3 regions of the Brevibacillus sp. AG162 genome follow, and region 1 is predicted to be linked to each of the others. Evidence: riboswitches for the same ligand, from Rfam matches in the RefSeq annotation. Region 1 holds a riboswitch; each other region holds the start of a gene.

The links. Region 1 has a riboswitch for cobalamin ahead of FB479_RS05090 (ABC transporter substrate-binding protein). Riboswitches for the same ligand answer to the same signal wherever they lie in the genome.
Region 2: it holds a riboswitch for cobalamin, as region 1 does, so the genes downstream of both, FB479_RS20805 (energy-coupling factor ABC transporter permease) here and FB479_RS05090 (ABC transporter substrate-binding protein) in region 1, are expected to answer to the same signal.
Region 3: it holds a riboswitch for cobalamin, as region 1 does, so the genes downstream of both, cobO (cob(I)yrinic acid a,c-diamide adenosyltransferase) here and FB479_RS05090 (ABC transporter substrate-binding protein) in region 1, are expected to answer to the same signal.

The regions. Positions count from the first base shown of each region.
Region 1 is NZ_VFNO01000002.1:62,210-72,314, reverse strand. Features, by position in the region: gene FB479_RS05115 (ABC transporter substrate-binding protein) at 1-349, shown strand, start outside; gene FB479_RS05110 (ABC transporter permease) at 442-1,452, shown strand; gene FB479_RS05105 (ABC transporter permease) at 1,469-2,374, shown strand; gene FB479_RS05100 (alpha/beta fold hydrolase) at 2,432-3,202, opposite strand; gene FB479_RS05095 (M24 family metallopeptidase) at 3,327-4,418, shown strand; cobalamin riboswitch at 4,436-4,635, shown strand; gene FB479_RS05090 (ABC transporter substrate-binding protein) at 4,806-5,825, shown strand; gene FB479_RS05085 (FecCD family ABC transporter permease) at 5,850-6,908, shown strand; gene FB479_RS05080 (heme ABC transporter ATP-binding protein) at 6,905-7,717, shown strand; gene FB479_RS05075 (methyltransferase domain-containing protein) at 7,925-8,938, shown strand; gene FB479_RS05070 (sigma-70 family RNA polymerase sigma factor) at 8,996-9,544, shown strand; gene FB479_RS05065 (hypothetical protein) at 9,514-10,105, shown strand, end outside.
Region 2 is NZ_VFNO01000007.1:121,852-131,956, forward strand. Features, by position in the region: gene ald (alanine dehydrogenase) at 1-453, shown strand, start outside; gene FB479_RS20785 (Ger(x)C family spore germination protein) at 518-1,693, opposite strand; gene FB479_RS20790 (spore germination protein) at 1,690-3,072, opposite strand; gene FB479_RS20795 (GerAB/ArcD/ProY family transporter) at 3,062-4,162, opposite strand; gene FB479_RS20800 (quinone-dependent dihydroorotate dehydrogenase) at 4,314-5,405, shown strand; cobalamin riboswitch at 5,539-5,732, shown strand; gene FB479_RS20805 (energy-coupling factor ABC transporter permease) at 5,882-6,646, shown strand; gene FB479_RS20810 (energy-coupling factor ABC transporter substrate-binding protein) at 6,643-6,927, shown strand; gene cbiQ (cobalt ECF transporter T component CbiQ) at 6,924-7,721, shown strand; gene FB479_RS20820 (energy-coupling factor ABC transporter ATP-binding protein) at 7,718-8,566, shown strand; gene FB479_RS30565 (hypothetical protein) at 8,621-8,785, shown strand; gene FB479_RS20825 (hypothetical protein) at 8,957-9,451, shown strand; gene FB479_RS20830 (delta-aminolevulinic acid dehydratase) at 9,670-10,105, shown strand, end outside.
Region 3 is NZ_VFNO01000002.1:867,137-877,241, reverse strand. Features, by position in the region: gene FB479_RS08980 (peroxiredoxin) at 1-464, opposite strand, end outside; gene FB479_RS08975 (hypothetical protein) at 540-1,424, opposite strand; gene FB479_RS08970 (TerD family protein) at 1,705-3,792, shown strand; gene FB479_RS08965 (M15 family metallopeptidase) at 3,863-4,555, opposite strand; cobalamin riboswitch at 4,739-4,954, shown strand; gene FB479_RS30445 (hypothetical protein) at 4,912-5,091, shown strand; gene cobO (cob(I)yrinic acid a,c-diamide adenosyltransferase) at 5,119-5,667, shown strand; gene cobD (threonine-phosphate decarboxylase CobD) at 5,664-6,779, shown strand; gene cobU (bifunctional adenosylcobinamide kinase/adenosylcobinamide-phosphate guanylyltransferase) at 6,776-7,315, shown strand; gene cobS (adenosylcobinamide-GDP ribazoletransferase) at 7,312-8,052, shown strand; gene FB479_RS08940 (histidine phosphatase family protein) at 8,049-8,681, shown strand; gene cbiB (adenosylcobinamide-phosphate synthase CbiB) at 8,678-9,628, shown strand; gene cobJ (precorrin-3B C(17)-methyltransferase) at 9,657-10,105, shown strand, end outside.

The DNA.
Region 1 (10,105 bases):
AAAGACTCGCTTGGGTGAGCAAGAAATGTTCATGCTTGGTTGGACAGGTGACAATGGCGACCCTGATAACTTCTTGGCTGTCTTGCTCGACAAAAACAGCATCGGCAGCAACAACTATACACGCTGGGCAAACGAAGAAGCACATCAATTGATGATGAAAGCACAATCCACTCCAGACCAAGCAGAGCGCGATAAACTGTACAAACAAGTACAGGAGATCATCTTCAAAGACGTGCCAATGGTTCCGCTGGCACACTCTACACCAGCATTGGCAGGAAAAGCGAATATCGTAGACTACAACCCGCACCCAAAAGGGTCTGAAAGTTTGGAAAAGGTAGATTTCAAGTAAGTTGATTCATAAGTAAAGGGTAAGAGGAGTGCATACCTCTTCTTACCCTCCTTTCATTATTTAGCGATTATTTTATGCAGGAAGGCGAGGAGATGGCATTGCTAGCTTACAGCATTCGAAGAATTTTAATGCTCATTCCTGTCTTAGTGGGCATGTCAATCATCGTTTTTTCCATTATTCGTGCCATCCCTGGTGATCCGGCTTTAACGATTTTGGGAGAAAAGGCGACACCACAAGCGATTGCAGACATACGAGAGGCATTGGGTTTGAATAATCCGTGGTACATACAGTATTTTGATTATATGAAAAATATTTTGAGCGGAAATCTTGGGGAATCATTGCAAACGAATGCGCCGATTTCAGATGAAATCATGCCTTATTTGGCGGCGACGACTGAACTTACAATTGTGAGCATGCTGATTGCAGTGTTTATCGGTGTAAATGCAGGGATTCTTTCTGCGTGGAAGCAAAACTCCTGGTTTGACTACTGTGCGATGTTGATCGCTTTGGTTGGTGTATCCATGCCGATTTTTTGGCTAGGTTTGATGGAGCAATGGGTGTTTGCCCAAGAACTGAAATGGCTGCCATCAGTTGGTCGTGACAATTCGCGTAATCCCGTAGAGGCCATTACGTACTTTTATATACTGGATACGATGATCGCCGGTCGTTGGGATCAGCTATGGGAAGTCATCAAGCATTTGATCCTGCCAGGCATCGCGTTAGGTACGATCCCGATGGCGATCATAGCACGCATCACTCGTTCGAGTATGCTGGAAGTCATGCGTGCAGACTATGTTAGAACCGCTCGTGCAAAAGGGCTGACACAGTTTTGGGTCGTGTACAAGCATGCGCTGAAAAATGCGATGATCCCTGTCTTGACGGTAATTGGTTTGCAAACAGGGTTGCTGCTGGGTGGAGCAGTTTTGACAGAGACGATCTTCGGATGGCCAGGTGTCGGTCGTTATATTGTGACCGCCATTGGAAACCGTGACTATCCGGTTATCCAATCCGGTATCCTTGTGATCGCGACGATTTTCGTCCTGATCAATCTCTTGGTCGACCTTCTGTACGCCTATATTGATCCGCGTATCAAATATCGCTAAGGAGGGACGAAGAGACATGGCACAACCACAATTACAACCACAAGATCAGGTAGTACCTTTAAAAGTGAAGCAAGAAGAAGTAGTCTCTCCTTGGAAGGATGCATGGAGGACGCTACGAAAAAACAAGCTGGCGCTGGTGGGCTTCGGGATTATTTTGTTTTTCATTGTTGTGGCGGTACTAGCTCCATGGATTGCTCCGTATCCGTACGACGAAGGCAAACTCGTGATGAAAAACAAGCCACCTTCTGAAGAGCATTGGTTTGGAACAGATTACAATGGACGCGATGTGTTTAGTCGCGTTATTTATGGGGCACAAATCTCTTTGTGGGTAGGGACGTTCTCTGTTATTGGCTCCGTTCTCGCAGGGACCTTGCTCGGTCTTTTGGCAGGATATTATGGCAGATGGATCGATACGATCATTTCGCGTCTCTTTGATATTATGCTTGCCTTTCCAAGCATTCTTCTGGCGATTGCCGTTGTTGCCATCTTGGGGCCTTCCTTGCAAAACGCCTTGATTGCGATTGCGATTATTAACATTCCGACATTTGGTCGCTTGGTACGCGCGCGCGTTTTGAGCTTGAAGGAAGAAGAGTTCGTCATGGCCGCACGGGCAATCGGGATGAAAAACTCCCGAATTATCATGCAGCATATTTTGCCGAACAGCCTCGCACCAATCATTGTGACCGGGACGATGGGAATCGCTACAGCGATTATCGAGGCAGCTGCACTTGGCTTTCTCGGACTGGGAGCACAAGCGCCAGAACCGGAATGGGGAAAAATGCTCGCTGATTCACGTCAGTACATTCAGAAAGCACCATGGACTGTTATTTTTCCGGGGCTCTCTATCATGCTGACAGTTCTCGGCTTTAACTTGATTGGGGACGGCTTGCGCGATGCACTCGACCCGCGGATGAAGAGCTAATCAAATTGCAAAAAGACAGAAGGGGATGGGTGTGTCCGTCCTTCTGTCTTTTCTTATTTATCCTTCTTCCATGAAGGTACGGCACAACTGATTGAAAGTGGGGGCAGCTTTTGAGATGACTTGATGCTTCACGTTTGGGATCATCTCGAGTTTTGCTTTTGGCAATTTCATAGTAAGCATCTGCGCATAATGGTGCATCCGTTGATCTTGTTTCCCATAGGCAAGTAAAATTGGAACCTGGATGTTACTCAGACGCGTCGTACATTGATAACGATGACCGGCAGCGTAAAGGTATTTCAGGCTGGTCGGATCTGTTTTGGAGGCGTGCGCCGTCCATTTTTCCCGCATTTCTGGGTCAGTGACATGAGAGGAAGCAATCGAACGGGCAAGAAGAGGGACTCCGCGAAGCATCGACAATGCCTGTGCCATCCAAAATCGTCCATGTAAATACAGGTCATTCACTTCGGAAAAACCACTCACGAGTATACCGCCTTGTGCATGATCAGGATATCGAAGACAATATTCAAGAGCAATAGAAGCACCTTGGGAGTACCCCAAAATAAAAGGACGCTCAATGCCGAGTGACGGGATCAGCTTATGGAGCCGTTCTGTCAATTCTCCAATGGTATATGGCTTCTCCATCGGGGAACTGTCGCCATGTCCAGGCAAATCAGGGATAATAAGCTGATACTTATCCGTGAGTGTTTGCTGATAAACAAAATTGACAGAGCCGATACATGGTGCATGGATACACAATAACGGTGTGCCTTTTCCCGATATGTGAAAAGCAAACTGCTTTCCATCCTGATGGACGAGTATTTGTTCCATTTTCTTTTTCACCCCACCTTTAGCTTGTCCGATACGAAGTAGATTTTTCAATTGAACTCTTCTTTTTTTGATGGGGAAGTGGTATTCTCGCAATAGAATAATTGGTGAAAGCAGGGTGAAGAAGTTGTTTCAAGAGCGCATTTCAAAGCTCCACACGTTTTTGACAGAGCAAGAGCTGAACGCGGTGTTGATTACCTCTCCCAAGCACGTTTACTATTTGACCGGATTTTTTACAGACCCGCATGAACGTTTTATGGGTCTCGTTATTCCTGCTGAGGGCAAACCTTCCTTAATTGTACCTGCTCTTGATCGTGAGGCAGCGGCTGAGGCTTCATTCGTTCAAGATATCCATACACATACGGATATCCAAAACCCGTATGAAATTCTCAAGCAAGTGTTGCCAGCGAACTTATCGAAGCTCGGCATTGAGAAAAGTCATATGACTGTCGAGCGCTATGAAGCACTTGGACAAGTTGTTCTGGCGTCGAGCTATGTGGACGTGGAAGAGCCGCTGCGTGAAATGCGATTGATCAAATCTGCGGATGAAGTGGATCGCTTGAAGCACGCTGTTCAGTTGGTCGAGGATTCCTTGCGGGAGACCCTGAAAAAAGTCAAGACAGGCATGACCGAGACAGAAATCGTAGCTGAGCTGGAATTTCAGATGAAGCGCTTGGGTGCGGAAGGTCCATCGTTTACGTCCATGGTATTGGCAGGGGAGAAGTCGGCACTGCCACACGGGAAACCAGGAACGCGCCAGGTACAAGAAGGCGACTTGCTTTTGTTTGATATCGGGGTAGCAGCGAATGGATATGTATCCGATATTACCCGCACCTTTGCTGTAGGCGAGATCAGTGCCCAGCTACAAGAAATTTATGAGACGGTATTGGCTGCCAACGAAGCGGCAATTGCTGAGATTCGTCCGGGTGTGACCTTTGCGCATTTGGATAAAACTGCTCGCGATGTCATCACCGCAAAAGGCTACGGAGAATACTTCATGCATCGTCTTGGGCATGGACTTGGGATGGATGTACATGAATATCCGTCTGTTCACAGCCAGAACCAAGAAGTGCTTCGTCCAGGGATGGTCTTTACGATCGAGCCAGGCATCTATCTGCCGGGTGTAGGTGGCGTGCGGATTGAAGACGATGTATTGGTTACGGAAACGGGCGTTGAAATACTCACGCAGTTCCCAAAAAAACTGACTTCTATCAACTAATGAAAAAAATCGTAAAAATTGAATACGTATCGAATGGTGCTGGACGGCATATGCTGTCAGCTTAAAAGGGAAGTCCGGTGAGAAACCGGCGCGGTCCCGCCACTGTAACGAGGAGCGCCTAGCGAATAGCCACTGTTTTTTGCGAGACAAAAAATGGGAAGGTAGCTGGGCGTGCTGATTCGTAAGCCAGGAGACCTGCCATGCGATCATATACAATCGACCCACGAGGATGGGGCAGATGTGGAAGTAGTCTATGAAAGGTGCCTTTGTGCCTGCTTATAGCTATATCTACGTTTGTCATGCACCTCCCGATTGAAATGGGGGGTGCTTTTTTTGTGGAGGATTTGGGTTCAACCCATCATTTCCATACAGAAAAGGGGATTATAGATGTTTCAGGCAAACAAATCACATACAGTAAGGAAAGGACTAGTTTTCGGTATCATGACAGCTGCTATGCTTTTGGTTTCGGCATGCGGCTCCACGTCGACAACACAGGCTCCAGCCAAAACAAACCAAGCAGCTGCACCAGCAACAGAGAGCAAGCCTGTAACACTAACCAATAATGGCATCGAAATGACCTATCCAACAGCACCTGAGCGTGCCGTGACTTTGAACCAACACGTCACCGAAATCATGCTGGCACTGGGACTGGCTGATAAAATGGTCGGAACCGCTTACCTCGACGATGAAATCCTTCCAGAGTTAAAAGCAGATTACGACAAGGTTCCGGTACTGTCTGACAAGTATCCTACGAAAGAAGTGCTGCTGGCAGCGAACCCAGACTTCGTGTACGCTGGATGGAAAAGCGGATTCGGCGAAAAGGGTGTAGGATCGATGCAGGATTTGGAAAAGGTTGGCATCAAATCGTATTTGCAAGCCTCTTCTAGTATGCCTGGCCCGACAATTGACGATGTATTTGCGGACATTACAAATATTGGTCGCATTTTCCGTGTGGAAGACAAAGCCAATGATTTGATCAATAAAATGAAGAGCGAAATGGATCAAACGATTAGCCAAATTGGCAAGGTGGATGAGCCGCTTAAAGTGTTCGTGTACGACAACGGGGAAGATAAGCCATTCACAGCAGCCAACAACTACATGACGTCCTTAATCAAGACTGCTGGCGGTAAAAACATTTTTGATGACATTCAAAAGGGCTGGGCAGAGGTCAGCTGGGAACAAGTAGTGAGTCGCAATCCAGACGTGATTATCATCGTAGACTACGGTGATAGAACCGTTGAGCAAAAACGCAATTTCCTTTTGACCAAAAAAGAACTGGCGGATATCCCGGCGATTAAAAATCAACGACTAATGGTATTGCCATTGTCTGCGGCTTCTGAAGGCGTTCGAGCACCGATTGCGCTAAAAATTTTGGCAGAAGGGCTCTACCCGGATAAATTCAAATAGAGTACACCCCTTTTAAGGGAGGGAATGGCACTGCAACAGATTAAGTTACCTTATATCATCATTACTCTACTGGTCGGACTTTTCCTCTCGATTACGTTCGCAGTTACCTTGGGCTCAGTGGAGATTAAGCCGACAACAGTATGGAAAATCGCCTTATCGAAAATTCCAATGTTTACCCAATGGATTGAGGTGGATTGGTCCAAAGGAGAGCAAACGATTATTTGGGATATTCGCTTTCCGCGTGTGCTCTTAGGGGCGATCGTCGGTGCAGGTCTGTCTGTCGTGGGGGTAGCGATCCAGTCATTGGTTCGTAACTCCTTGGCTGACCCCTACGTGTTAGGCGTATCATCCGGTGCTTCGGTTGGAGCTACCTCGGTGATTATATTCGGAGCATTCAGCATGTACGGGCAGTATGCACTATCCTTAGGCGCTTTTACAGGCTCTCTTGTGTCGATCATTCTCATTTTTACGCTATCCCGTATCGGAGGACAAAACTCGACGGTACGCCTGCTCATGGCCGGAATCGCGATATCTGCGATCTTGTCAGCGATTACCAGTCTCCTAGTTTTTTCAGCGCCGGATGAGCATGGAATTGGTACGGTCCTGTTTTGGTTAAGTGGAAGTCTGGCTGGCGGGAAATGGGAGTACCTGACGATCCCTACATTGATTGTCATCATCTGTCTCATCGTCTTGATGGCCCAATACCGCTCGCTCAATGCGATGCTGATGGGCGAGGAGTCAGCGGGGACATTGGGGGTGAATACGGTACAATTCCGCAAGCTTCTCCTGGTGATCACCGCACTGCTCACGGGGGTGATCGTGTCCATTGCGGGATCAATTGGTTTTGTCGGATTAATGATGCCCCATATCGTTCGTGTGATGGTCGGATCAGATCACAGGCGTGTCCTGCCTGTCAGTGCTTTGTTTGGCGCGATATTTCTAATCTGGGTTGATGTAGTCGCCAGGCTCGCATTTGCGCCGGAAGAACTGCCGATTGGTATTTTGACAGCGCTGTGTGGAGGTCCATTCTTTATCTGGTTGATGTTGCGGAGTTCTTATTCCTTTGGAGGTAGCGGACGATGAATTTACTGGTTGAGAATATATCGGTCGAACTGGAGAAAAAGGGAATTCTGCGCAACGTAAATCTGGAGGTGCGCTCCGGAGAGTTTGTGGGACTGATTGGGCCGAATGGCAGTGGGAAGTCCACATTGCTAAAGAGCATTTATCGCGTACTGAAGCCGCGTTCTGGATGGATCTCGCTCGATGGCGACGATTTATACAAGCTAACCTCACGCCAAAATGCTCAGCGAATGGCCGCAGTGCGGCAGGAGTCCTCTGTTGAATTCGATTTTTCGGTAACCGAAATCGTGAATATGGGACGTGCCCCCCACAAACGGCTATTTCAGTCCGATAACGCAGAAGACGTTCAGATTTGCGAAGAGGCACTACAGCGGGTAGGGATGCATACATATGCTGATCGCAGCTTTTTCAGTTTATCGGGCGGGGAGAAGCAGCGGGTGCTGATTGCCAGAGCTTTGGTACAGCAAGCCCAGTTCCTTGTCCTTGATGAGCCGACGAATCATTTGGATGTTCGATACCAGTTGCAGGTAATGGATCTGGTCAAAACGCTGGGAATTACGGTTTTGTCCTCGTTGCATGATCTCAATATCGCTGCGATGTACTGTGATCGTCTGTACGTGATCTGCGAGGGAGAAATCGTTACATCAGGGACTCCGGAAGAAGTCTTGACTCCCAAACTTATTCGGGATGTTTTCGGGGTAGAGACAGAAGTGACGACGCATCCCATTACAGGCAAAAAACATGTGTATTTCTACTCGGAAGCGATCCGTGTGAAGCCATCTAACCAGAAGATAATCAGTGGAGTCAACTGATAGGGGGCAAGTTGAGATTCTTTGATTTTTATAGGAAGGATGCCTAGGCGGCGTCCTTTTTTGTTAAGCCGACGGCACATGGATTGGATTTCAAATCATTTTTATCATACATTTGGCGAGCGTTTTGGCCAGTATCCGAGTCCTATCAAGCTCCCTTTCTTGCGTTCTGGGGGAAGCAAGCAATCTTCAGGAGGTATCTAAAGCATTATGACTGTCTATAGTTGCAGAATATGCAAATTCCGTTACGACGAGTGGCTCGGTGATACGAAAAATGGCGTCCCGCCCGGGGTGCCTTTTCCGCATTTGGCAGGTTCTGTGTGTACCGATTGTGGGATGAACGAGGAAGGACGGCACTTGCCGCTTCCTGAAACGAAGTACACAAACGTAGAAGCTACGTATTACGATCAGTTTGCCGGGAAGGCCAGCATCGCTTTTTATCGAAACTGGTTGTTGCAGGAAGCGGAGCAATCACCCATCTCCGTGCTGGAGCTGGGTGTTGGAACAGGGAGAATTGCCATTGAGCTGGCACGGAATGGCTTGTCCGTCTGCGGAATAGATTGGAGCCCGGATATGCTGGAGATGGCCACCAAAAAGAAACGGCGCATGTTAAAAGGGAAAGAAGAACTGCTGGAGCTGGTCGAACAAAATATGTGGGAGATGGAGCTTGATCGGCAATTTACGCATGTGCTTCTTCCGGAAGGGATTTTTCAGCAGGCCACCTGTAGAGACAAGCAACGTCAATTGCTCTCGGTCATTCACGATTACATAATGGAGGGCGGAACATTGGCAATTGACTTGCTTTTGCCTCCAGTAAAAAATCAATGGACAACGATGCAACGCAAATTCGTTTTCCCGGACCGAATGGTGTATCAAAAGGTGGAGGGGGAAACCTCGCTCTTGGATCAAAAGTTCCGTTACACGCTCACTTATGAGACTTTTCTTGATCAGATCGAGCAGCCAAGGTATCGCGTAGAGCGTGAGATGGCGTTGCTTTTGCCTACAGAGCTTGAGCTGTTATTGGAAGGATCAGGCTTTCACGTCACCTATAGCAAAGAGAATGTATACCACAAGCAAGACTTCGAACGAAGTCAAGCGGACGAGGGCTATGATATGGATCGTTGGCAGCATGGTGGGTATCCATTCGCTGAACCTGTCGGGATACCTGGTGGAGCTACTCGCTGGACGATTTTTGCGAAAAAAATTTCTTCCCCCACTTTGTAACAAAACGTCTGCTGCTGCATCTAACCATTATGATTGCGAGTGAAGGAGGTCGCGCCCTTGGAAAAATTGCAGCCAACGACAGATGCTGCATTTGAACAAATCATGAGGGAATATGGGACCCGTGTGCTTCGACTCGTCACTTTTTTGGTCAAAGATCGCAGCTTGGCAGAGGATATTACGCAGGATGTATTCGTCAAGGTGTATCGGCATCTTCCCCGCTTTCGGCAGGAGAGCAGCGTGCACACGTGGTTGTATCGAATCGCGGTAAATGAATGCAAAGGTTATTTGCGTTCTTGGTCGTTCCGTCATATCCTTCCCCGTTCGTGGATTAGACAGGATGGGGAGCTTTCTACAGAAAGTCTTGTGCTCGATCAAGCCGAGAGGGACCAGCTCGTAGCAGAAGTGCTGCAGCTTCCTCCGCTCTATCGCCAAGTGATTGCCCTTCATTACTACGCGGATTTATCCATCACAGAGGTGGCAGAGGTACTAGGGGTAACGGAAGGAACAGTCAGAACCCGGTTGCATAGGGCCAGACAGCAGCTGCGGCAGAGTATGGGAGAGGGGAGGGACTGGGAATGGACGAAAACCGATGGCTCACGGACTTAAAGGAACGGGCAGATCAGACCATTTTTCGTGATGTTCAATTCACTGCATCGATGGAAGAGCGAGTGCGTCAGAGGGTGAGGCCCGGGACAGGATGGATGGTTGGCTGGAGCAAAATAGCCTTGCCGGGTGTTGTGCTGACGATGGGCTTGCTATTGTGGTTCGGGCTCCTAATTCAGGAGGAGAGACATTCTTCACAGCACGAGGTAAGACCTTCACAACAAGAGACACAAGTACCCTCCTTGTTGCCAGGGGGCCAAATCGTCGAAGCGGATTTGTGGAAGGTGTCGCCTTCTTTGTCTTCCACTTACGACAATCAGTCCTTTTCTTATTTGGGAGAAAAGCCTGTCCGCATCATGACAGATCAGGGCGCTTTCTACGAAGGGCAGACGCAGCGTGTGATATGGCTATTGAATGGGGACTACGCACAAGAAGTAGAGATCGCTGCTTACAGCACCGATGGGACCCGTCTGTCATTGGGCAGCTACGAGGTTATGGACCCGTTATACGATGCAGATGGCCATTTTCCATCAGGGATCGTGTTGCCTGAACCGGGAAAATGGA
Region 2 (10,105 bases), on a different contig from region 1:
GCAAACGCTGTGAAAAAAGCAGATTTGCTGGTAGGCGCTGTACTCATTCCAGGTGCTCGTGCTCCACGTCTGGTAACAGAAGACATGGTAAAAGAGATGTCACCTGGTTCTGTGATCGTAGACGTAGCGATTGACCAAGGCGGATCGATTGAAACCGTTGACCGCATCACGACGCATGACAAGCCAACCTATGAGAAGCACGGTGTGATTCACTACGCTGTAGCCAACATGCCTGGTGCAGTCGCTCGTACATCTACATTGGCCCTGACCAACGTAACCGTTCCTTACGCGGTACAATTGGCGAACAAAGGCTACGCACAAGCGATTCGTGACAACAAAGCATTGGCAAAAGGCGTAAACGTCATCGACGGCAAAGTAGCTTACAAGGCTGTAGCTGATGCTCATAACTTGCCGTATGCTTCTATCGAAGAAGTTTTGCTGGTGAAAAACTAGGTTGATCTTATAAGCATAGAGAAGAAACTGCTTGCCCGAGCTTGAGGCAAGCAGTTTTTTCATTTTATTCGGGCTTAAGCGGGTCAGGGTATTTGAGTGCATCCATCTTCATTTTTCCGGAATCACTCAAGTACATATTTACTTGGATTTGGATAAGCGAATCCGGTGTGAGCTTATTGCGCTTGCGCATTTCGTATTTTCGCCATGCCTGGTAGTCTTTTTTAAACAGACTTTCCTCCAAGCTATACAGATCAGCTCCTGCTTTGACTCCTTTTAGAAACGTCCCGCGAATTTGCTCGGCTACCTGCTCTTCGGAGTTTTTTCGAATGAAAGCAGGCGTAACCGTACTCATCAGTTCACGAATAAATCCCTTGAGATGGACATTTACCTGAAAACGAGGATGCTCTTCTGTGGTAATCGGAACGATATCCAATTGAACGTGCTCGATGCGCATCGTCGCTTTGGGGGTTTTGTTCTGTCTGATAATGAGTCCAGCAAATCTCGTGTCTGGATTCATCCACCGAAGCCCCATTAAATCCCTACTTGGGAAGTAACCCTTCCAATGCCCCCGATGGATGGCGTGGACTCCATCAATGGAGAGACGAGAAATAAATTGGTTATGTTCTTTCCATGAACGCTGGTTAAGCGTGAGATTTGGCAATAATAAGGTGTTCGACGGCTCCCAAAAAATCGAGATAAATCGATAAAATTGCAGCGGCTCAATAAAAGAACGCTGCTGGTAAACATCCCATGGCTGATGCAGGAGAGAGGTCAACGGTGAAAACCCGACTAAAGAGTGGGTACTTAACACTTTGTCAATCGGCTCCCGTGTCGCAAACACCCATTTTGTATAACGAATCAGACCGTATCGGTTCATAATATCGTGGGTAGTGATAACGCCCTTTTCCAAGAGGCGTTCATGAAAGATGAGTGACGATACAAAGCCGAGAAATATAGGTATCTGTGAATTTTTTTGCAGGTTGTCGAATGCAGACTGAAGTGTTTCCCCTTTTCCGATCGAAATGGTCGCAGGTGGAGACTGAATCGTAGTGGATGACTCCTGCTTTGCGACCGTAGACAGATCAGTGGACTGTGCGTATAAAACATACTGATTGTTGACGAAATCAATGCCTATCGCAGATAAATAGCGAAGGTCCTGAATCGATTTCTGGTCCCAGCAGCCGCCAAGAAGAGTTGATGCCAACAGCAGCAAAGCAATAGCAATGCGCATACCCTTCATTTGTTATCGCCACCCTTAGCAAATCTCGTCCGAAGAAAACTGGTCATAGACTTGAACATGACAATGAACAGTGTGGACACAGAGTTGGAAGAACCCATTAAAATATATGATCTGCCAAATGAGGTCAGGGTGGACAAATAGTACACAATGGCAATCATTGCGAGGACAAAGCCGTACATGCCGATGGTCGCAGAAAGGAAAAAAACGGCAAAACGAGCCACGGTAACGGCTCCGCTTAATGCCTGATTGACCAGTGTGAAGGAGGCGACGACGGTAAGGGAGCCGATAAACAGCATCGAGGGCGATGTCAGCCCAGCACGAATGGAAGCATCGCCGATAATCAGTGCGCCGACCAGTGCCAGTGTTTGCCCGACGTTTTTGGGCAGACGGGCACCTGCCTCGCGAAGAAACTCAAAAATAAACAGGATGATAAATAGCTCCATCGGCGCGGAAAACGGCAGCCCTTTTCTGCCTTGTGTAACGGTAGCGAGTAATTGAAAAGGAAATTGCTCTACATTATAGGCGGTCAGCGCAATCCAGAAGCCAGGCAGAAAGATCGCGATCCAAAATCCCCCCAGGCGCAGCATGCGTTCCAGCCATACATAGGTAACAGGATATTGATCGTCTTCAGGAGATTTGATCAGTTCCAGCAAGGTTACAGGTGCCACGATGCCCAAGGGCGAACCGTCTACCAACACGATGACCTTGCCTTGCAGCAGCATGTAAATCGCAAAATCAGGACGTCCCGTATAATCAACCAATGGAAACAGCGAACGAGTGTTGTCGCTCAGCATTTTTTCCAGAATGGCGCTGTTCACAATTTTTTTTGATGCACATTTGTGTAGCCTCTCGCGCATCATCTCTACCAGATCTACAGATACCCCGTCTGTTATATACAGCATTCCGACTCTTGTTCGCGAGCGCGTTCCGAGAATAAAAGGCTCATAGGCCAGGGTAATCGTTCGCATACGCTTGCGAATAAGAGCCACGTTCGTGGAAAGATCCTCGACGAAGCCGTCCCGGGGACCTTTGATCGAAATCTCTGTATTGGCTTCTTCCGTGCTGCGTTCTGGCCGATTGGCGATGTCCCAGGCAAACGGAGGAGTGTCACCAATGAAAATCAGCAAATCTCCAGCAAAAAGTCGCTCAATCCACAGCTCTGGATTCGTGAAGAGAGGGGTGAGGGGCAGGGAGCGCAAATCACCCTCAGCCAGGAAACGCTCAAGCTGTGGCAATGCCGTATCTTGTAAGTGACGAACGTCTGCAAGTCCTTCGCAATAAAGCATCAACACAGGCTGGTCTTCAGATGTGACCGTACGCATAAAAACGACGTCCGCACAATGCGCGAATTTTGCTCGCAGTTCCTCTTCAAGGGTCATGGCCAATTCCCTCCTGTTTGGATGGTTTGCGCAGGGAAATCAGGATGAGTGCGAGTGAGACAATGATCATAATGACGAAGTAAAGCGGATAGTATACGTGCGTCAGGAAGGAAACAAACTGCATGTCACTATACGGGAGGCTGGTAAAGGCGATCATGCTCCCCCCGAGAAACAGGATCGTGTATTTGCGTTGTTTTCTGGTACGGATCGTGAGTAATTCTCCCAGGAGCAGCAAGCAGATGGTAATTCGAATAAAAGCGCCAGAGAGCCACTGGAAAATCGAGAAGAACTCCATATTTTCGATGTCTTTTCCGATGGTGAGGAGCCGCCATTGTTCAAATGCAGGAAAACGTTGACGCGCAGACTCGACAGGTCCGAATTCTGCAATCGCCCCCGTCAACGGACTGAGTGTCAACAGAAGCGTAATGCCGAGCATAACGAAATAGTGTACGAGGCGGAGTGGCTTGCGTACGTGATGCTGTAGCAATAGCAGCAGAAACAGCTCGGTAATACCGCCGCCAACGTAGAGTATCCCAAGCAGCAGAGGACGAATACCGTTCTGGAAAAGCGGCAGTAAAAGACTATAATCCTTTTTGGGAATATTGCCAAAAGCGACGAAAAATCCGAGCAACACGACGATAGGCAGAAGGATTCCTGCTGTGATTCCTATAGAAGTCATTCCCCCGATAGCTGCGAGCACACATAATCCCATCAAGGCGAATGCGGTCACCCACTCGGGTGTTCGAGGCAGGTAGTTGACCGTAGTCCATGTCTGGGTATCGATTAGATTGGTTAACGCCATCAGGTACAGGCAGATCATGATCGGAGCGAGCAAGAGATGGCTGACAATATTTCCTGTTCGCTGCTGAAGCCATTCAGACAATGCTTGTTGCTTTATTCTTCGATTGATCACAAACAAAAGATACACCCACAAGGAAAAAGGAATACCTGCAAGCAACACGCTTAACCAAGCATCTCTGCCTGCTTTGCTCAATAAGAGGGGGATGACGGTTACGTGGTTCGTAATGCCGATCGTCAGCATCATCACCATAATGGCTTGACCAATCCCGATTTTTCCGTCCACTTTCATGAAAGACTTGTCCCCCTGTGCGTGGTGGTGCTGTTAGGATTTGCCTTCTTGCTTGGAAATATGTATCAGGTATAAAGGTTACATCCTCCCGAGAAAGTATGGTATTCTACTATGAGGTAAAAAGGTAGAAACGGAGTAAGGAGTGCAGCCGATGTATCAGCTCATAAGAAAATATCTGTTCCAGCAAGATGCGGAAGAGATTCATGAAAAGACAATTGGTGCCTTAAGGCTGGTGGAGGATTCTGCTCCAGGCAAAAGCATCCTGAAGATGATCTATCAGGTAAAAGACCAGCGGTTGGAGAATAAGCTATGGGGAATGACGTTTCCGAATCCAGTCGGACTTGCAGCCGGCTTTGATAAAAATGCAGAAGTCTATCATGCATTGGGTGCCCTTGGTTTTGGGTTTGTGGAAATTGGGACGTTGACGCCGCAGGGACAGCCAGGCAATCCGAAGCCGCGTTTGTTCCGATTGCCGGAACATCAGGCTGTCATTAACCGGATGGGCTTCAACAATCACGGTGCGTATCTGGCTTCCCAGCATTTGGTCGATTACGCATACTCAGATGTTCCGATTGGGATTAACATTGGGAAAAACAAAGTAACGCCGAATGAAGAAGCGGCCATCGACTATAGCAAATGTATGGACATGCTCTATGCATACGGTCACTATTTCGTCATTAACATCAGTTCTCCGAATACCCCGAATCTGCGTGACTTGCAGGAAACAGAGAGCTTGCGTCATTTGGTGCGTGCAGTAAGGGAAAAGGCAACTGAAATGGAAGCGCGTTCCATCAAGAAAAAACCGATTCTGCTGAAGGTAGCGCCAGACATGTCGGATGAGCACATGCGCGATGTTGTTCACGCTGCTGTAGAAGAAGGAATTGCCGGAATTATCGCTACCAATACGACACTGTCACGCGAGGCGGTTTCCGGACATCGATTTGCCGAGGAAGCAGGAGGCTTGAGCGGAAGACCTCTTACGGAGCGTTCCACTGCTTGGGTGAAGGAGATTTATCAAGAAGTAGGAGACAAGGTGCCAATTATTGGTGTTGGCGGCATTTATAGCGGTGAAGACGCCTACGCGAAAATCCGAGCAGGAGCCAGTCTCGTTCAGGTGTATACGGGGATGATTTATCAGGGCCCAGGTATCGCCAAGCAAATCAACAAAAAACTGCTCAAGCTCATGCAACGCGATGGTTTTAAACATATTAGTGAAGTAATTGGCGTAGACGCAAAAGAATAGATAGAACAAGTACGCATAGATCGATGGCTCCGTTTGTAGTGGGGCATCGGTTTATGCGTTTTTGCTTATATTCTTCCGATTTATGTAGTGATTCGGTATAATGATGTGGGACAAACATGAATTGTCTGTCAATTGCATATTGTCGGCGTTAGGTGCCTTTATGTGACGCATAAAGGGTAACAGGGAATCGGGTGAAAGTCCCGAGCGGTCCCGCCACTGTAACCAGGGAGCTCTCTTTGATAAGGATACCACTCATTTTCGTATGGGGAAGGACAAAGAGCGCATGGATCTGGAAGCCAGGAGACCTACCTAGTAGCCACACCCACAAAACCTTCGCGGAAAGGAGCGGTGAATACGAGGCAATGAGGCTGTATAATCAGTCTGTTGTTTTGTGTGCACATCTCGTCCATTGATGGATGGGATTTTTTTGTTTGTTAGGAAAAGAACGAACGAAAGCCAGTTAAGGAGGAATGAACATGAATCGATCTCGTCTCGTAACTACTTGTCTGATGATCGCGGGCTTTGTCCTGTATTTTCTGCTCAATGAACCAGAGACAGGACACGCGATGCACATCATGGAAGGGTATTTGCCATTATCCTGGGCCTTGTTTTGGTGGGCTGTCTTCTTGCCATTTTTTATTCTTGGGATTCGTTCGATTAACAAGATTGTAAAAGAACATCCCGAAATGAAGCTCCTTATTGGTGTTGCAGGAGCGTTTGCCTTTGTTTTATCTGCACTGAAAATCCCTTCGGTTACAGGCAGCAGCTCTCACCCGACTGGAACGGGCCTTGGCGCCATTATGTTTGGACCTTTTGCGATGTCTGTGTTAGGGAGCATGGTGCTCTTGTTTCAAGCCTTACTTTTAGCACATGGAGGTTTGACTACGCTAGGGGCAAATGCTGTATCCATGGCAGTAGTAGGACCACTTGTGGCATACGGAATCTATCAGATGATCATGAAAGTGGGCGGAAGCCAGCGTCTGGCTGTTTTTGCAGCGGCTGCCTTGGCTGATCTTGCTACCTATGTGGTGACTTCGATTCAACTGGCACTCGCATTTCCAGCTGAATCTGGTGGAGTGTTGGCCTCGTTTGCCAAATTCGCAGGAATTTTTGCATTCACGCAAGTACCGCTCGCAATCAGTGAAGGTCTGTTGACCGTTCTTGTTTGGAACTGGTTGTTATCTTACAACGCAAAAGAGCTTACACAGCTTCGTTTGCTCAAACGGGAGGAATCGCTGTGAAAAAAGGATGGAACTGGCTTTTACTCTTGGGGGTAATCGTACTGGCGATTGTCCCGCTGTTGCTGGTGCAGGATTCGGAATTTGGCGGCGCAGACGGCGTGGCAGAGGAAGCGATCAAGGAGATCGCTCCGAGCTACGAACCGTGGTTCCAGCCGCTGATAGAACCGCCAGGGGGAGAGACGGAGAGTCTATTGTTTGCGGTGCAGGCGGCGTTGGGAGCGGGAGTGATCGGCTACGCCGTGGGCTTGTACAAAGGTCGGTTGGATAAGCGGAAAAAATGAACGGGCTGCAGCTTGATTCTCTCTCTTATCAAAACAGGCTGAAATGTCTGCCGCCAGCTCATAAGCTATTGCTGGCGAGTGCATTGTTACTGCTCGTCTTGGTGGGACATGTATGGATGCAGATGGCCGTTGTTGTCTGGATGACGGTATGGGTAGTGGTGTATGCCCAGATTCCTGTCCGTATCTATTGTGCCTTTATGATGGTGTCGCTCTCGTTTTTTGCGGCGGGGCTCCCTGCCCTAATGGTAGAAGGGGCGAGAGCAGGTGAAGTGCAGGTCCAGGTCGCAACAGCATGGGAAGTGGGATCGTATGTGCTCTATGTGCCGATGTCCTCCTTCAGTAAAGTTTGGATCTTATTTTGGCGTACCATGGCAAGCTTATCCTGCTTTGCCTTCCTTTTGTTTACCGTGCCGTTTGCCGAAATCCTGCAGGTGCTTCGCCGACTTCGTATGCCTGTCCTTGTGACTGACTTATTAATGATCATGTATCGGTTTATTTTTGTGTTAGTAACGATTTCTCACCAGCTCTGGATTGCTCAGCGTTCGCGCGGAGGTCATCGCGGCTTCCGCGCGACGCTTCGGGATGCGGGGATTCTCGTTGCGCAATTGTTTGTCAGAGCAATGCGCAAATACGAAGCCCTGCACAAAGGAATGGCGGCTAGAGGCTTCGGGGAGAGCATGCAGGTGCTCTCGTTTCATACCCATGCTCGCTCGCGCCGTTATGAGTGGGAGTCAATCGCAGGCTGTATGCTGCTGGTGCTGCTTGAGTGGTGGACAGGAGGTTGGCGGTTATGACATCAAGGTTGTTGGAGTTTATTGATTTGCAGTACACGTATCCGGGGGGGCGGGGACCCGTTCTGTCTGGGCTGTCCTTATGGATTCCAGAAGGGAAAAAATGTGTCCTTTTGGGACGGAATGGCTGTGGGAAGTCGACCTTGTTCTTGCATGGAAACGGGATCATCGAGCCACAGCAGGGACAGGTGCTGTGGAAGGGGAAACCGCTTGTCTACAAACGCGCTGCACTGCAAGAATTGACACAAAAGGTAGGCTTGGTCTTTCAAGATCCCGAGCATCAGCTGATCGCAAGCACGGTCGCGGAAGATATCTCCTACGGTTTATGCAATCAGAAGCTGCCTGTAGACGTAATCCGGGCAAAGGTAGAAAAGGTGCTGGATGCATTCGGGTTGAGAGAGCTGGCAGAAGCTCCGATACATCATTTGAGCCTGGGACAAAAACGGCGTCTGGCACTCGCGGGGGTTATGGTCATGGAGCCTGAGCTTTTGCTGTTGGACGAGCCTACTGCATATCTGGATCGCTATCAGACAAAAAATTTGCTGCGGGAGCTCGATGCCATTCACCAGCAAGGAACGACGGTTTTGATGGCGACACACGATATGGATATTGCGTTTGAATGGGCGGAGTGGATTTGCATCATGGATGAAGGCAGGCTTGTTTTCGCGGGAGATCCGCAGGAGGCATTGGAAAACAGAGTGATGCTCGAGAGTCTTCATCTGGGCATGCCGTTGCTTGTCGATGTGTGGGAGGCACTGCCTGAGCAGTGGAAGCGCGAACTGGGCGGAAATATTCCGCGTTCGGTCGAGGAGCTGCGCAAAAGGCTCAGTGTTCAGCGGGTATGGTGAATGGAGCGGGCGCTTTCGGGTAAGCTAACCCCAAAAAGCCATGGAGGTACGCGTATGCAACATGACTCTGTCTCGAGTTCATCTGTCCCGAATCATCAGGAAAAAGGAATCTCTCGTGATGTAAAGGATGAACTGATGTATCAAGTATTGGAGAAAGAGATGACCACCGCCGAACAGGAAAAGAAGATAAAGGATGATTACCTAAAAGGAAAGGCGTAAATTTGCGCCAAAGAGCCCTTCTCGCCACATAAAAGGCGTGAAGGGCTTTTTTCATGGAATGATTCTCGCTGAAAAGTTAAGAAGATTTGTGCGGATTTTGTAGGGATATGTCCATTCATCACGAATAACGTAAAGAAGGCACTTACTTACAATGGGAGAAGTGATGAGGTTGTGATTTCAACTTTGAATAAGACGCTATGCGTTCAGCAACTCGTAGAAAAATTAAGAGACAAGCAGCTCCTTCATATACCGATCGCTGATCTTCGAGAATCCAATAAAGCGTTGTATGAATACGTCAATCAGCTCAATGATTCAATTGCGATCATTCCGACTACGATAAATTCTGTCATTACAGGCGTCATCCGCTTCCAAGAAGGGTATTTTATTACCTTGGGCATGCTCATCTGGAAAGACGCCAACAAAAAAGGGGCGTTCAAAGAAGGGACGTTTCTTTTCTACAAGCATGACGCTCATGATTCCATTGAGGATTGCGTCCATATTACCAACTCCATCGAAAATCACAATCTGATGGAAAGCTTGTTCTTTGCGTGCTGCGAGAGCAAAGATGGCGATTCCGTGCTTTCCTATTCGCATATCGAACATGCCATTACTTACGGAGAGCTGTATCGTGACATGAAGACCAAAATCAAAAAAGGGTTTGCGTAATCGCTGCAAAACGAGAGGCGGAAAAGCTTTACTTTCCAGATATTGAGTGATATACTGCTTGAAATTTTAAAAATTTCCAATGGAAGAGGAGTTTACCTATTCATGATGACCAAGAAGTAACGTCTTGCCATTCACCAGATGGCCCGACCCCCTCCATGTAAATGGTTTTGTTTACCCACAAATAAAAACCGCTTACAACAAAATGGAGGAATATCACGATGAGTAAACCTGAAATGAATGTAGCCTTAGTAATCGGTCCGGATACGGATCTGGATAGCCACGCAATCCGAAATACACTCGAGTATTTTGGAGCTCGAGTCTTTACGTACTGGATTGGTCGACCAAGCGATTTGATCGATGTATTGAATGGCAGCGACCTATACCCAAATACCGACATGATTGTTCTGAATTTCCATGGCGATGAGGGAAGCCTCATTATGCCAGAGCTGGGTGAGGACGTTTACGAGGAAGGAGAACCAAAGGGTGATTTTGGTCCTGACGAGGTTAGACGTTTTGCCAAGCTGGATGGAAAAATCGTGGTAGGTAACGGATGCTCGCTTGGTTATCCCGAATTAGCGAAGGCCTTTCTCGACAGAGGTTGCCATACGTATATCGGGCCAGATGATTACCCGGACGGAAATTCTGCGCTGATGT
Region 3 (10,105 bases), 800 kb from region 1:
ATCACACGGAGCGTCTCATCTACGCTTCTGCCAACCTTGGAGTTGGAGATGACTGCGTATTGCAGGATGCCTTCTGGATCGATGATGAAGCTGCCGCGCAGCGGGGCTTTGGTTGCTTCGTCCAGTACACCGTATGCAAGGGTCGCTTCTTTGCTGTAATCGGAAGCGAGCGGGAATGAGAGTGGACCGATGCCTTCACCCGATCTCATCCATGCTTTGTGTGTATGTATGCTGTCGCCGCTAATGCCAAGCACCTCGACATTCAAATCCGCGAACTCCTTGATCCGGCGGTTGAGGCTGAGGATTTCCGTCGGGCATACTTTCGAAAAGTCAAACGGGTAAAAGAACAAAAGAAGCCATTTTCCACGATAGTCTACCAAGCTCTTTGACAAGGGAAATCCGTTGTCAAACGTAACGGTGTCCATCGTAAAATCAGGTGCAGGAAGTCCAATACGCGCTGTCATAGATCAATCTCCTCGTTTCTGATACCGTATGTCAGGTACTGGTAACAAAGTATCACGAATGATAAGGAGAATCAATTAGTTCGGAATATCAGAAGTGTTGTGGAGCTTTTTTGCATCGTTCTTTTGTAGAAGGAAGTAAACGATTGGAATGAAGGCAACCAAGAAACAACAGGCGGCGAGAATCGGCAATACGGACATCTCCATAACAGCACGACCGAGATAAGTTTGCCAGCCGATTGCAGCTAAACCGAGCAAGTAGGCGATACCTGTGAGATGGATGAATCCCGTACGGCCAGTGGACACGTGTTTTTTACGTTCAGCTAACCAAGCGACAAAAGGAACTGCTTGCAGAGCATGAAAACCAATACCGTGGAGCCAAATGATATTCCCCTGCTGCCCGACCACTCGACCATCATTGAATGAAATCCAGAGGCCTGCCGCAAACGAGAGCATAATCGCAATCATTGCATAGCGGATGCCAACTGCCAGCTCTGGGTGTAGGGAATAAGCTTTTCTGCGGAAAAACTGAATGGCAATGAATACATAGAAGAGGACCAAGAGAAGAGCCACAAAAGTAAAAATGGAACCGACAGCGACGTCGAAGGGTGTGCCATTTTTGACGAACCTCGGGTCCACGCCGCGGAAGTTTTGTACGGTTTCCGCTCCGTAAGAGTATAAAGCAAGCAAGATATAAGACCAGCGAAAGAAAGCTCTACTTCGCGTGCCCAGGGCAGATAACGGAATGATTGCGGCTGTCGACAATAAAAATATTCCGAGTGCGGCATTAAAGGAAAACGCTTTCGAGACATCGCCATTTGGAGCGACGGGTCCTCCGTGCAGCATGACCCAGATTGCACAAATGGCAGCCAATAAGAAGCCGAGCATGCCGGTATACACTAACCATTTCTCCCCTTGAAAGAAAGGGGGTGCTGTATGACTTTCCATAACAGATTGATTCATGAATCGAGTTCTCCCTCCTGTAAAGTTTTGGTACTCTGCTATTCACTTTACAGGGATGGAGAATACGGAATAACGGGCAGCGGAATGAAATCGAATTAGGACCAGGGACGGATTTGTTCTCGTTCCTGAGGGAGAGCTTTACCATCAGGAAAAATTGAAGTAAACTGTATAAAAATGACAAAAAGGAATAAAAAATCAGGCTATTGTACACCTTCCTTCTGAGCTAAAGGTTTGGTTCACCATTAGGGGTACTGCTTTCCTGATTTTTTTCGTGATGCCAATGAAAAATCAAATCTACCTTCGCCGGAAAAATAAAATCATCGTACATCAGGGGCAGCATGAACTGCCTACCTCTTATTTAGCTGCGGCTTTGCGCAATATTGAGAGCTTAGGCTATACCTTTTCACTGGAATTGCTAGAAAGAATCCGGACGCTGTCGGAAGGAGAGTTTTTCGCGCTCTATTCGGATGTAATAGCTGTACTCAAGGTAAAGATCGGGTCATCCCGCCAGTACAAGCCGATGTATCCGAATTTTCCTAAGCAAGTCATGGAGGCTAGCGAGGGTGAGCTGTTTGTAAATGCGATCATTCATTATTTGACGTGGAACCTTCCTGTGCACGAAGTGAAAAAACGGTTGCCTCTGCTGAGAGAATCTCGCCTGAAGCTGATTCATTTGGGCACAGACGAAGAGCTGATTCAGATAGGAATGAACTTGCTGCGCTCCAATAGCTCGCTCTCTGCTACTGACAGGGAAGACTTGGAGGGCTTGATTCAGGCCTATGAAGGAATCGCAGAAGCTCTGCCAGCGGAGATTCCCCAAAAGGAAAACGTGGCGATTGCTGCGAGCCTGTTGCTGAAGTATGACAAGCTTCCTGCTGCTTTTTTTGCCCACTATTGCAAGACCGCGACAGATGTGTTGCGTCTGGCAGTGGCGCTGTCTGACGGGGATGTGAGCTTGGCAGAGCCTGCAAAATTTCGCAAGTTCAAACGCGGGGAGAGAAGGCTGCTCCTTAGCCTGCTGGAAGCCAGCTCGAATATCGTAGAAGACATGAATCGTTACAAAAACAGATGGATTCGTCTCGGGGAAATCTTGCATCCGTTTGAATATAAGGATCGCTATCCGAAAGCGGCAGAAGCATTCGATATTTTGCGCAACAATCACAAGGTCGAGACGTTCAATAGCCAAGTAGAGCAGGCGCTGGTCCGTGCGGATGTGAATACAGCGATCAAGCTGCTCGAACAGCGTCCAGGGGAATTTGCCCGACGTCTGGATCATTTATTGCGTTTGACGGAGCAGGGGAATCCAGTTCTTTCAGCCTTCGAGAAAATTGCGGGTGGTGTATCGACTCCAGTTCTTCTGCAAGTCATGAATCACTTCGACAAACGGGATAGCTACGGGGAATGGCGGACCTTTTTTCCGAAAGGGCAAGTGGCGAAAGTACAGGCAATCGAAAACCGAGTGCCAGGGCTTCCAGAGGACATCAGACAGAAGGCAGCGGATATTTGCCGGACATCGTTGTTGAACCGTTTTGCCCAATTGCCGGCGCTGGGCAACGTCTATATCGACCCGCGGCTGCAGGAGCATCTCGTTCCGTTTTCGATGCGATCTGCCAGCAAAGCACTGCGTACGATTGCACGCGGCTCCCGGCTAACGATCCCGGATGGAGGAACGATTCGCTTTTTCCTGTGGTGGAGAGAAGGGATTGTCAACGATGTCCCTACAGGCAGAGTCGATATCGATTTGTCTGCCGTGCTCTATAACGAAGACTGGAGATACATGGAGCATATATCCTATACCAATCTGCGTTCCGACAAGTATCAAGCGTGCCACAGCGGGGATATTGTGGAGGCGCCCAAAGGCGCGTGCGAATTCATCGACATCGACATGGAATCTGTCATCCGCTATGGCGGTCGATATGTCGTCATGAACCTGTATTCGTTTACGAGTCAGCCTTATTGCGATTTGCCTGAATGCTACGCAGGCTGGATGATTCGTTCGGCGCCACAGACAGGAGAAATTTTCGAGCCGCAGACGGTACAGGACAAGATTGATCTCGCCGCAAACACGCGGATTTGTATCCCGGTCATTCTGGATCTCGTGGAGAGAAAAGTGATTTGGACGGATATCGCCCTGAATTCCGATCCGCGTTTTGCCAACAATGTGGAGTCCAATGCCGGAGGGGTGGAGCTGATGGGAAGAGCGCTCACCTCGTTGGTGAAGCCTACCCTGCATGAGTTGTTCATGCTTCATGCACAGGCGAGAGGGACCCTGACTGATCAAGCTGAAGAGGCAGATACGGTATTTTCCTTGGAAGAGGGAATTACGCCGTTTGATACGGAGATCATCATGGCGGATTTTATGCAGTGATTGATTTATAAGGAATAAGCAAGACCGTCAGGCAGTATGCGCTGACGGTCTTTTTCTTGAATCTTATTTCTTACATCGACAAAACCCCGCCATAGATGGGCTCTTGCTGCGTTTTTTGTCCCCAGGTGCGCGTTCCGTATTCGAAATGCCACCATTCTTTCGGATAGTTGACGAATCCGGCATCGCTCATCAAATGATAGAGCAGTCGGCGATTGTCTCGAATCTCGATGTCTTTTTGTGTAGGCTGTACGAGTTCTTCATAATGGCGAGTCGAAGCCCTTTCACTGAAATCATCGAAGGCTGTCCCCATCTCCAGCCATCCATCAGGTCCTGCGATAGTCAGATCGACTGCGCCACCGGATAGGTGAGGGGACGGTTTGGAGAGGTCTGTTGTTGGATAAGCGACGAATTTGCTCAATTCTTCCGTGAGAGCGGGTCCTTCCTGCCAGCCTTGTAAAAGCAAGGCTTCACGAAAACGTTCATACAACGAGGCTTGTACTTCGAACGAGCGCCAGCCGTCCAACACGACGAGCTTGTAGCCAACAGGCAGTTGCGCGGCTGCCATGGCGAGCTTGCGTGCTGCCCCTTCTCGCAAAAAAGCTTCTGGCTGTGTTCCGGCATAGCCCTCGTGGTAGTAGGCTGGATAGACCGTGATTTGGGCAGAAAGGGAAGAGAGTGGGATCATCGGTTCGCCGCATTCCTTGATGGGGAGTGGGCTGGGCAGGACCATGTCTGTTATTTTTGGAATTGGCGGAAATAGCATGACTGCACACCACTTTCGAGTGTTTTGCCAATAGGGTAACGAAAAACGTCAAGTAAGTAAACGGTCATTATCTTAAATTTTCTGCCAATAGACACCTGCGACGAATCGGCAGCTTTTGCTTGAATCCTCGGTAGCTTTTGCTATTATTAAAGCAAGTGCTTGTCAACGAAACGAATGACATTTACATATGGAAGAGAAACAGGTCCTTGTTTTTGCGAAACCGATTCGCAGGAGCAAGGTTAAAAGGGAAGTTTGGTGAAAAGCCAACGCGGTCCCGCCACTGTAAGAGAGTAGCTGTTCTTCAAGGCATCATGCCATCCACTGCCCATCCGGGAGCGGGAAGGAGAAGAAGAGCGATGATCCTCGAGCCAGGAGACCTGCCTGTTTTTATGTTTACACTGATTTCCTTCGGGTCAAAGGAAGAGGTGAGGATTGTGGCTTTTCAGCTATCCGCGCTTTGTTTTTCCTTACGTTCTGGGGAAACAGAGCGCTTTTTTATTGGCTTCGGAAAGTATTTGGAGGAAACAGCGGAGTAAAATACATCACTTTTTGAGGTGGTCACGATGGAGAAAAACGATAAGAAGCGGGGCTTGACCCTCGTTTACACAGGAGACGGCAAAGGAAAAACGACGGCAGCCGTCGGGTTGGCTGTGCGGGCGACAGGGCGCGGGAAAAAGGTGCTGATGGTTCAATTCATCAAGTCGCCGGAGCGTACGTACGGAGAAAAGATTATTTTTGATAAATTGGGCATCGAAATTGTGCAAAAGGGTGTCGGCTTCACATGGACGAAGACACCGGAGGAGCATCGTCTGGCATTGAAAGAAGCTTGGGCGTTTGCGAGCGAAAAGCTCTCTTCCGGAGCGTACGATGTCGTCATTCTGGATGAGCTGAATAATGCATTGGCGATTGACCGCTTTCCGATTGACGATGTGCTGCCATTGACTGATGTGTTGAAAGCGATTCAAAACAGGCCAAGCCATATTCACCTCGTGATTACGGGACGGGCAGCAAAGCAGGAGATTTTGGACATCGCAGATTTGGTGACAGAGATGAAGCCAATCAAGCATTACTACGATGAAGGGATTCCAGCTGTGCTGGGGGTAGAGTTTTGACAAGCGCAGGTGTAATAGAGACGTACGGTCATGGTGGAGACTTGCTGACAGCAGCGCAACGCTTTGGTCGAGAGCCCGGGCAGTTTCTGGATTACAGTGCCAATATTAATCCGCTGGGAATGCCAGCAAGCGTCCGTGAGATGCTGCTGACTTCGCTCGCTGCTGTAGCGCATTACCCAGACCCTGGGCATCGTGTGTTTCGTCGTGTACTGGCGAAACGACTGCTAGTGCCGGAGGAATGGTTGTTGCCTGCCAATGGTGCAGCGGAGGCAATGGCACTGGCCATTCTCGGTCTTTCGCCGCAAACAGTTGGAGTGGTGTATCCTTGCTTTTCGGAATACGCGCAACTTTCCGAGCAGTATGGCGCTCGTGTCATTGGCTGCTTCGGGAAGGAAGCGAACGGGTACAAGCCCGATCCTGAAGAGCTGCACGCTCTTTTTACGCAGTCTGATCTCGTCTTTGTCGGGTCGCCAAACAATCCGACAGGAATCCTGTATCAACCGGATGAGCTGCGCCAAATGGCGGAATGGACGAAAGAGACCAATACGTGGCTCATTGTGGATGAGGCTTTTCTCGATTTTGTGGACGAAGAGCGGCAGTATACATTGGCGACGCAGCTGGAGCGCTCTCCCCGTGTGATTTTGATGCGTTCGATGACGAAAATGTACGCGATCCCGGGATTGCGCCTTGGTTATGCGATTGCGCACCCAGATGTCATTGCGAGGATGCGCAAGAAGCAAGTGAGCTGGAGCGTGAATGCACTGGCCCTTTTGGCTGGAGAGCTGTGCTTGCAGGAGCAGGCATACGAGGAACAGACGCGCAGGCTCATAAAAGCAGAACGTGCGTATTTGACCGATTGCATCAGCGGTGAGTTGGGATGGCGGGTATGGCCAGGGGAGGCAAACTTTTTGCTGCTGCGCTCGCCAGAAGGATTGCCAGCAGAACAATTGCAGGCACGGCTCGGCAAAAAAGGGGTTCTGATCCGCAACTGTGCTATGTATCCCGGTTTGACGGCACATGATGTGAGAATCGCCGTGCGTGGACGTGAGGAAAATGAACAACTTCTGGCAGCGCTCCGCGAGGTCCATGCGGAAGGAAGTGAACAGCGATGAGCTTGGTGCTGGTAACAGGCGGTGTCCGCTCAGGAAAAAGCCGCTACGCAGAAGAGCTTGCGATAACGTTGAGCAATCGAGTCCTGTACGTGGCGACAGGCAAGGCCTGGGATGATGAAATGAAGCAGAGAATCGAGCTGCATCAGGCACGTCGTCCGCTGGAATGGGGCTGTGTGGAGGTAGGAGAGCGATTAACCGATTACCACGCATTCAGTGAGCAGTATGATGTAGTGTTGATCGATTGTCTGTCTACCTGGGTGAGTAATCGGTTGATGAGCGTGGATGAGTCGGAATGGAGAAGTGCATCACACACGCAAGCCCTTTTCCAGGAAGCAGAGGCATGGCTGTCCCTCGTGCAGAATTCCCCGCAAAAAGTCATTGCCGTCACAAGCGAGGTCGGATTGGGCGGTGTAGCCTTGAGTCGTTTAGGCAGATGGTTCGCGGATGTGCTGGGCGATGTCAATCAGAGAAGTGCGCGACAGGCGGACGCCGTCTACGCGGTTTTGTCAGGGATACCGTGGAGGATCAAAGGATGAATGCATTTTTACACGCGATCTCGTTTTTTACGCGTATTCCGGTTCCATGGCTTCGTCCTTCAGAGGAGGCGTGGAGAAAAAGCGTCAACTGGTATCCCGCAGTTGGTTTGGTCATCGGTTTATTGCTATGGGGTGTGCATCAGGCAGGACTGGTGTTGTTTAGTCCATGGATCGCCGCTATTTTGACGCTGGTCGCATGGGTCTACGTGACCGGTGGTCTTCATATGGATGGGTGGATGGACCTCGCGGACGGTCTTGGCAGCAGCAGACCGAGAGAGCAAATCCTTGCGATTATGAAGGACAGCCGTGTAGGTGCGATGGGCGTTCTTGCTGCGATTATGCTGTTGCTGATCAAGGCGGGTGCAGTCGCAGAGCTCGCACAACCGGGATGGAGCAGCTTTTTGATCGTAGCACCAGTGGCAGCACGGACACATGTGCTTTTGTCGATCAAGCTCTGGCCGTATCTTACGGCGGACAAAGGGATCGGAAAAGGCATCAGTGCTGGACTTTCCGTTTCCTCTATCATCGTGAGCTACATCATCGTGTTTGCCGCAGGATGGTATTTTGGGGGCTTGCAGGTCATGACAGCTATTTTCCTGTCACTGTTGTTCGCTCTGTTGTTTTCACGCTCGGTTGCAAAAAAACTGGGCGGCTTAAATGGAGACTGCTACGGGGCTGTTATCGAAAGCAGTGAAGCGGTCGTTCTGCTGGTGTTGGTCGGGAGCTGGTGGCTATGAAGCTAGTTTGGATACGTCACGGGGAGACAGACAGCAATCGTGAGCATCGATATTTGGGGCATAGCGACGTTCCATTAAATGAACATGGGTATCTGCATGCGAGTGAGTTGGCAAAGGAATTACCTGTACTCATCGGGCAACCTGCTGCAATCTACGCAAGCGATCTGCTCAGATGCATCCAGACGGCCGAACCGCTCGCAGCTGCTTGGGGGCGATCGGTTATTCCGGAGCCAGCCTTGCGAGAGCTGTCTTTTGGTGATTGGGAGCTGATGACCTACGATGAGCTGATGCAGACGGACCTTGTGCGAGCAACGAGGTGGTACGATGATCCTTTTCGAAATCGACCGCCACAAGGGGAGAGTCTGGAAGAGCTGGGAATGCGCGTGGATCGTTGGCTACATTCCTTGTTGGAGAGAGCAGGCGAGGAGGAGGCATCCGATACAATCGTCATCGTCACACATGGCGGCGTGATCCGCTGGTTCCAGGCTGCGTGGCTCGAAAACAATCCTGACCGATATTGGCAGGTCGATGGCATTAAGCATGGGGAGGCTCTAGTAGCGGAATGCTTGGATGCGGAAGGGCAGAGTTGGATGCGACAACCCCTGAAGAGTAAGAGAGGGACAACATGACAGAAGTATGGATATTATGCGCGGCCTACTTGATTGATCGGGTGGTGGGAGACCCCCGGAGCCTGCCGCATCCAGTGATCATCATGGGCTGGTGGATTACACGATTGGAGCAGGTCATACGTTCTCTCGTCAAAGAGGAGTCTCATTTGAAGCTGGCAGGAGTCCTGTTCCCGCTCGTGATCGTTTGCGGCAGCTACGCTGTTGTTTGGCTGCTTTTGTGGGGAGTGACGTTCATCCATCCGGTGCTTGCCTGGATCTTGGGTGCCTGGTTGATTTCCACGACGATTGCGACAAAAGGCTTGGCTGATGCCGGGATGGAGATTGCCCGTCATCTCGTTGCTGGAGATATGGAAGCGGCAAGACGCTCCTTGTCCATGGTAGTCGGACGCGATACAGAGCGGTTAGATGAACCGGAAGTATGTCGGGGAGCAGTAGAAACAGTGGCGGAAAACATCGTAGATGCGATCGTCTCTCCACTGATTTACGCAGCGATTGGGGGAGCGCCATTGGCAATGGCGTACAGGGCCGCCAACACCCTCGATTCCATGGTTGGCTATAAAAACGAGCAGTATAGGAATCTCGGCTGGGCATCTGCCCGCTTTGACGATGTACTGAATTACATACCGGCCCGTTTGACAGCTTTGTTGCTCGTTGGCGCAAGCTGGCTGCAGCGATTGGATTGGAAGCAGTGCTGGGCAATGATCAGAAGAGATGCGCATTTGCATCCGAGTCCAAACAGCGGTTTGCCGGAAGCCGGAGTCGCTGGCGCATTAGGCGTGCAGCTCGGGGGACTGAATTATTACCAAGGTGTTGCGTCGAATCGGGCGAAAATGGGAGATGCGAAGCGACCATTGCAGGCAAGTGATATTGTCGCGACGATTCGTTTGATGTATCTCGTTTCGCTCTTATGTTTGCTCGTTAGCGTGATGATATCGATTTTATTATAAACAGGTAAGCGAAAAGGGGAGGGGCCTTATGAGCGGCAAGTTGTTTGTGATCGGGTTTGGTCCAGGAAGTTTTGAGCACATCACCAAGCGGGCGCGGGAAGCCCTGCAGGAGTCCGATGTCATTATCGGCTATTCCACTTACGTAGATTTGATCCGCGGACTTTTGACGAATCAGCAAATCGTCAGCACAGGGATGACGGAAGAAGTGACGCGTGCACGGGAAGCCGTTCGTCAAGCGGAAGAGGAAGGCAAAAAGGTAGCGGTCATTTCCAGTGGAGACTCAGGGGTTTACGGGATGGCAGGTCTCGTATATGAGGTGTTGGTGGAAAAAGGCTGGACAGAAGCCACCGGCGTGCCCATCGAAATCGTACCGGGCATCTCGGCGATCAATTCCTGTGGGGCAATCCTCGGTGCGCCTATCATGCACGACGCATGCACGATCAGTCTGAGCGACCACTTGACGCCGTGGGAACTGAT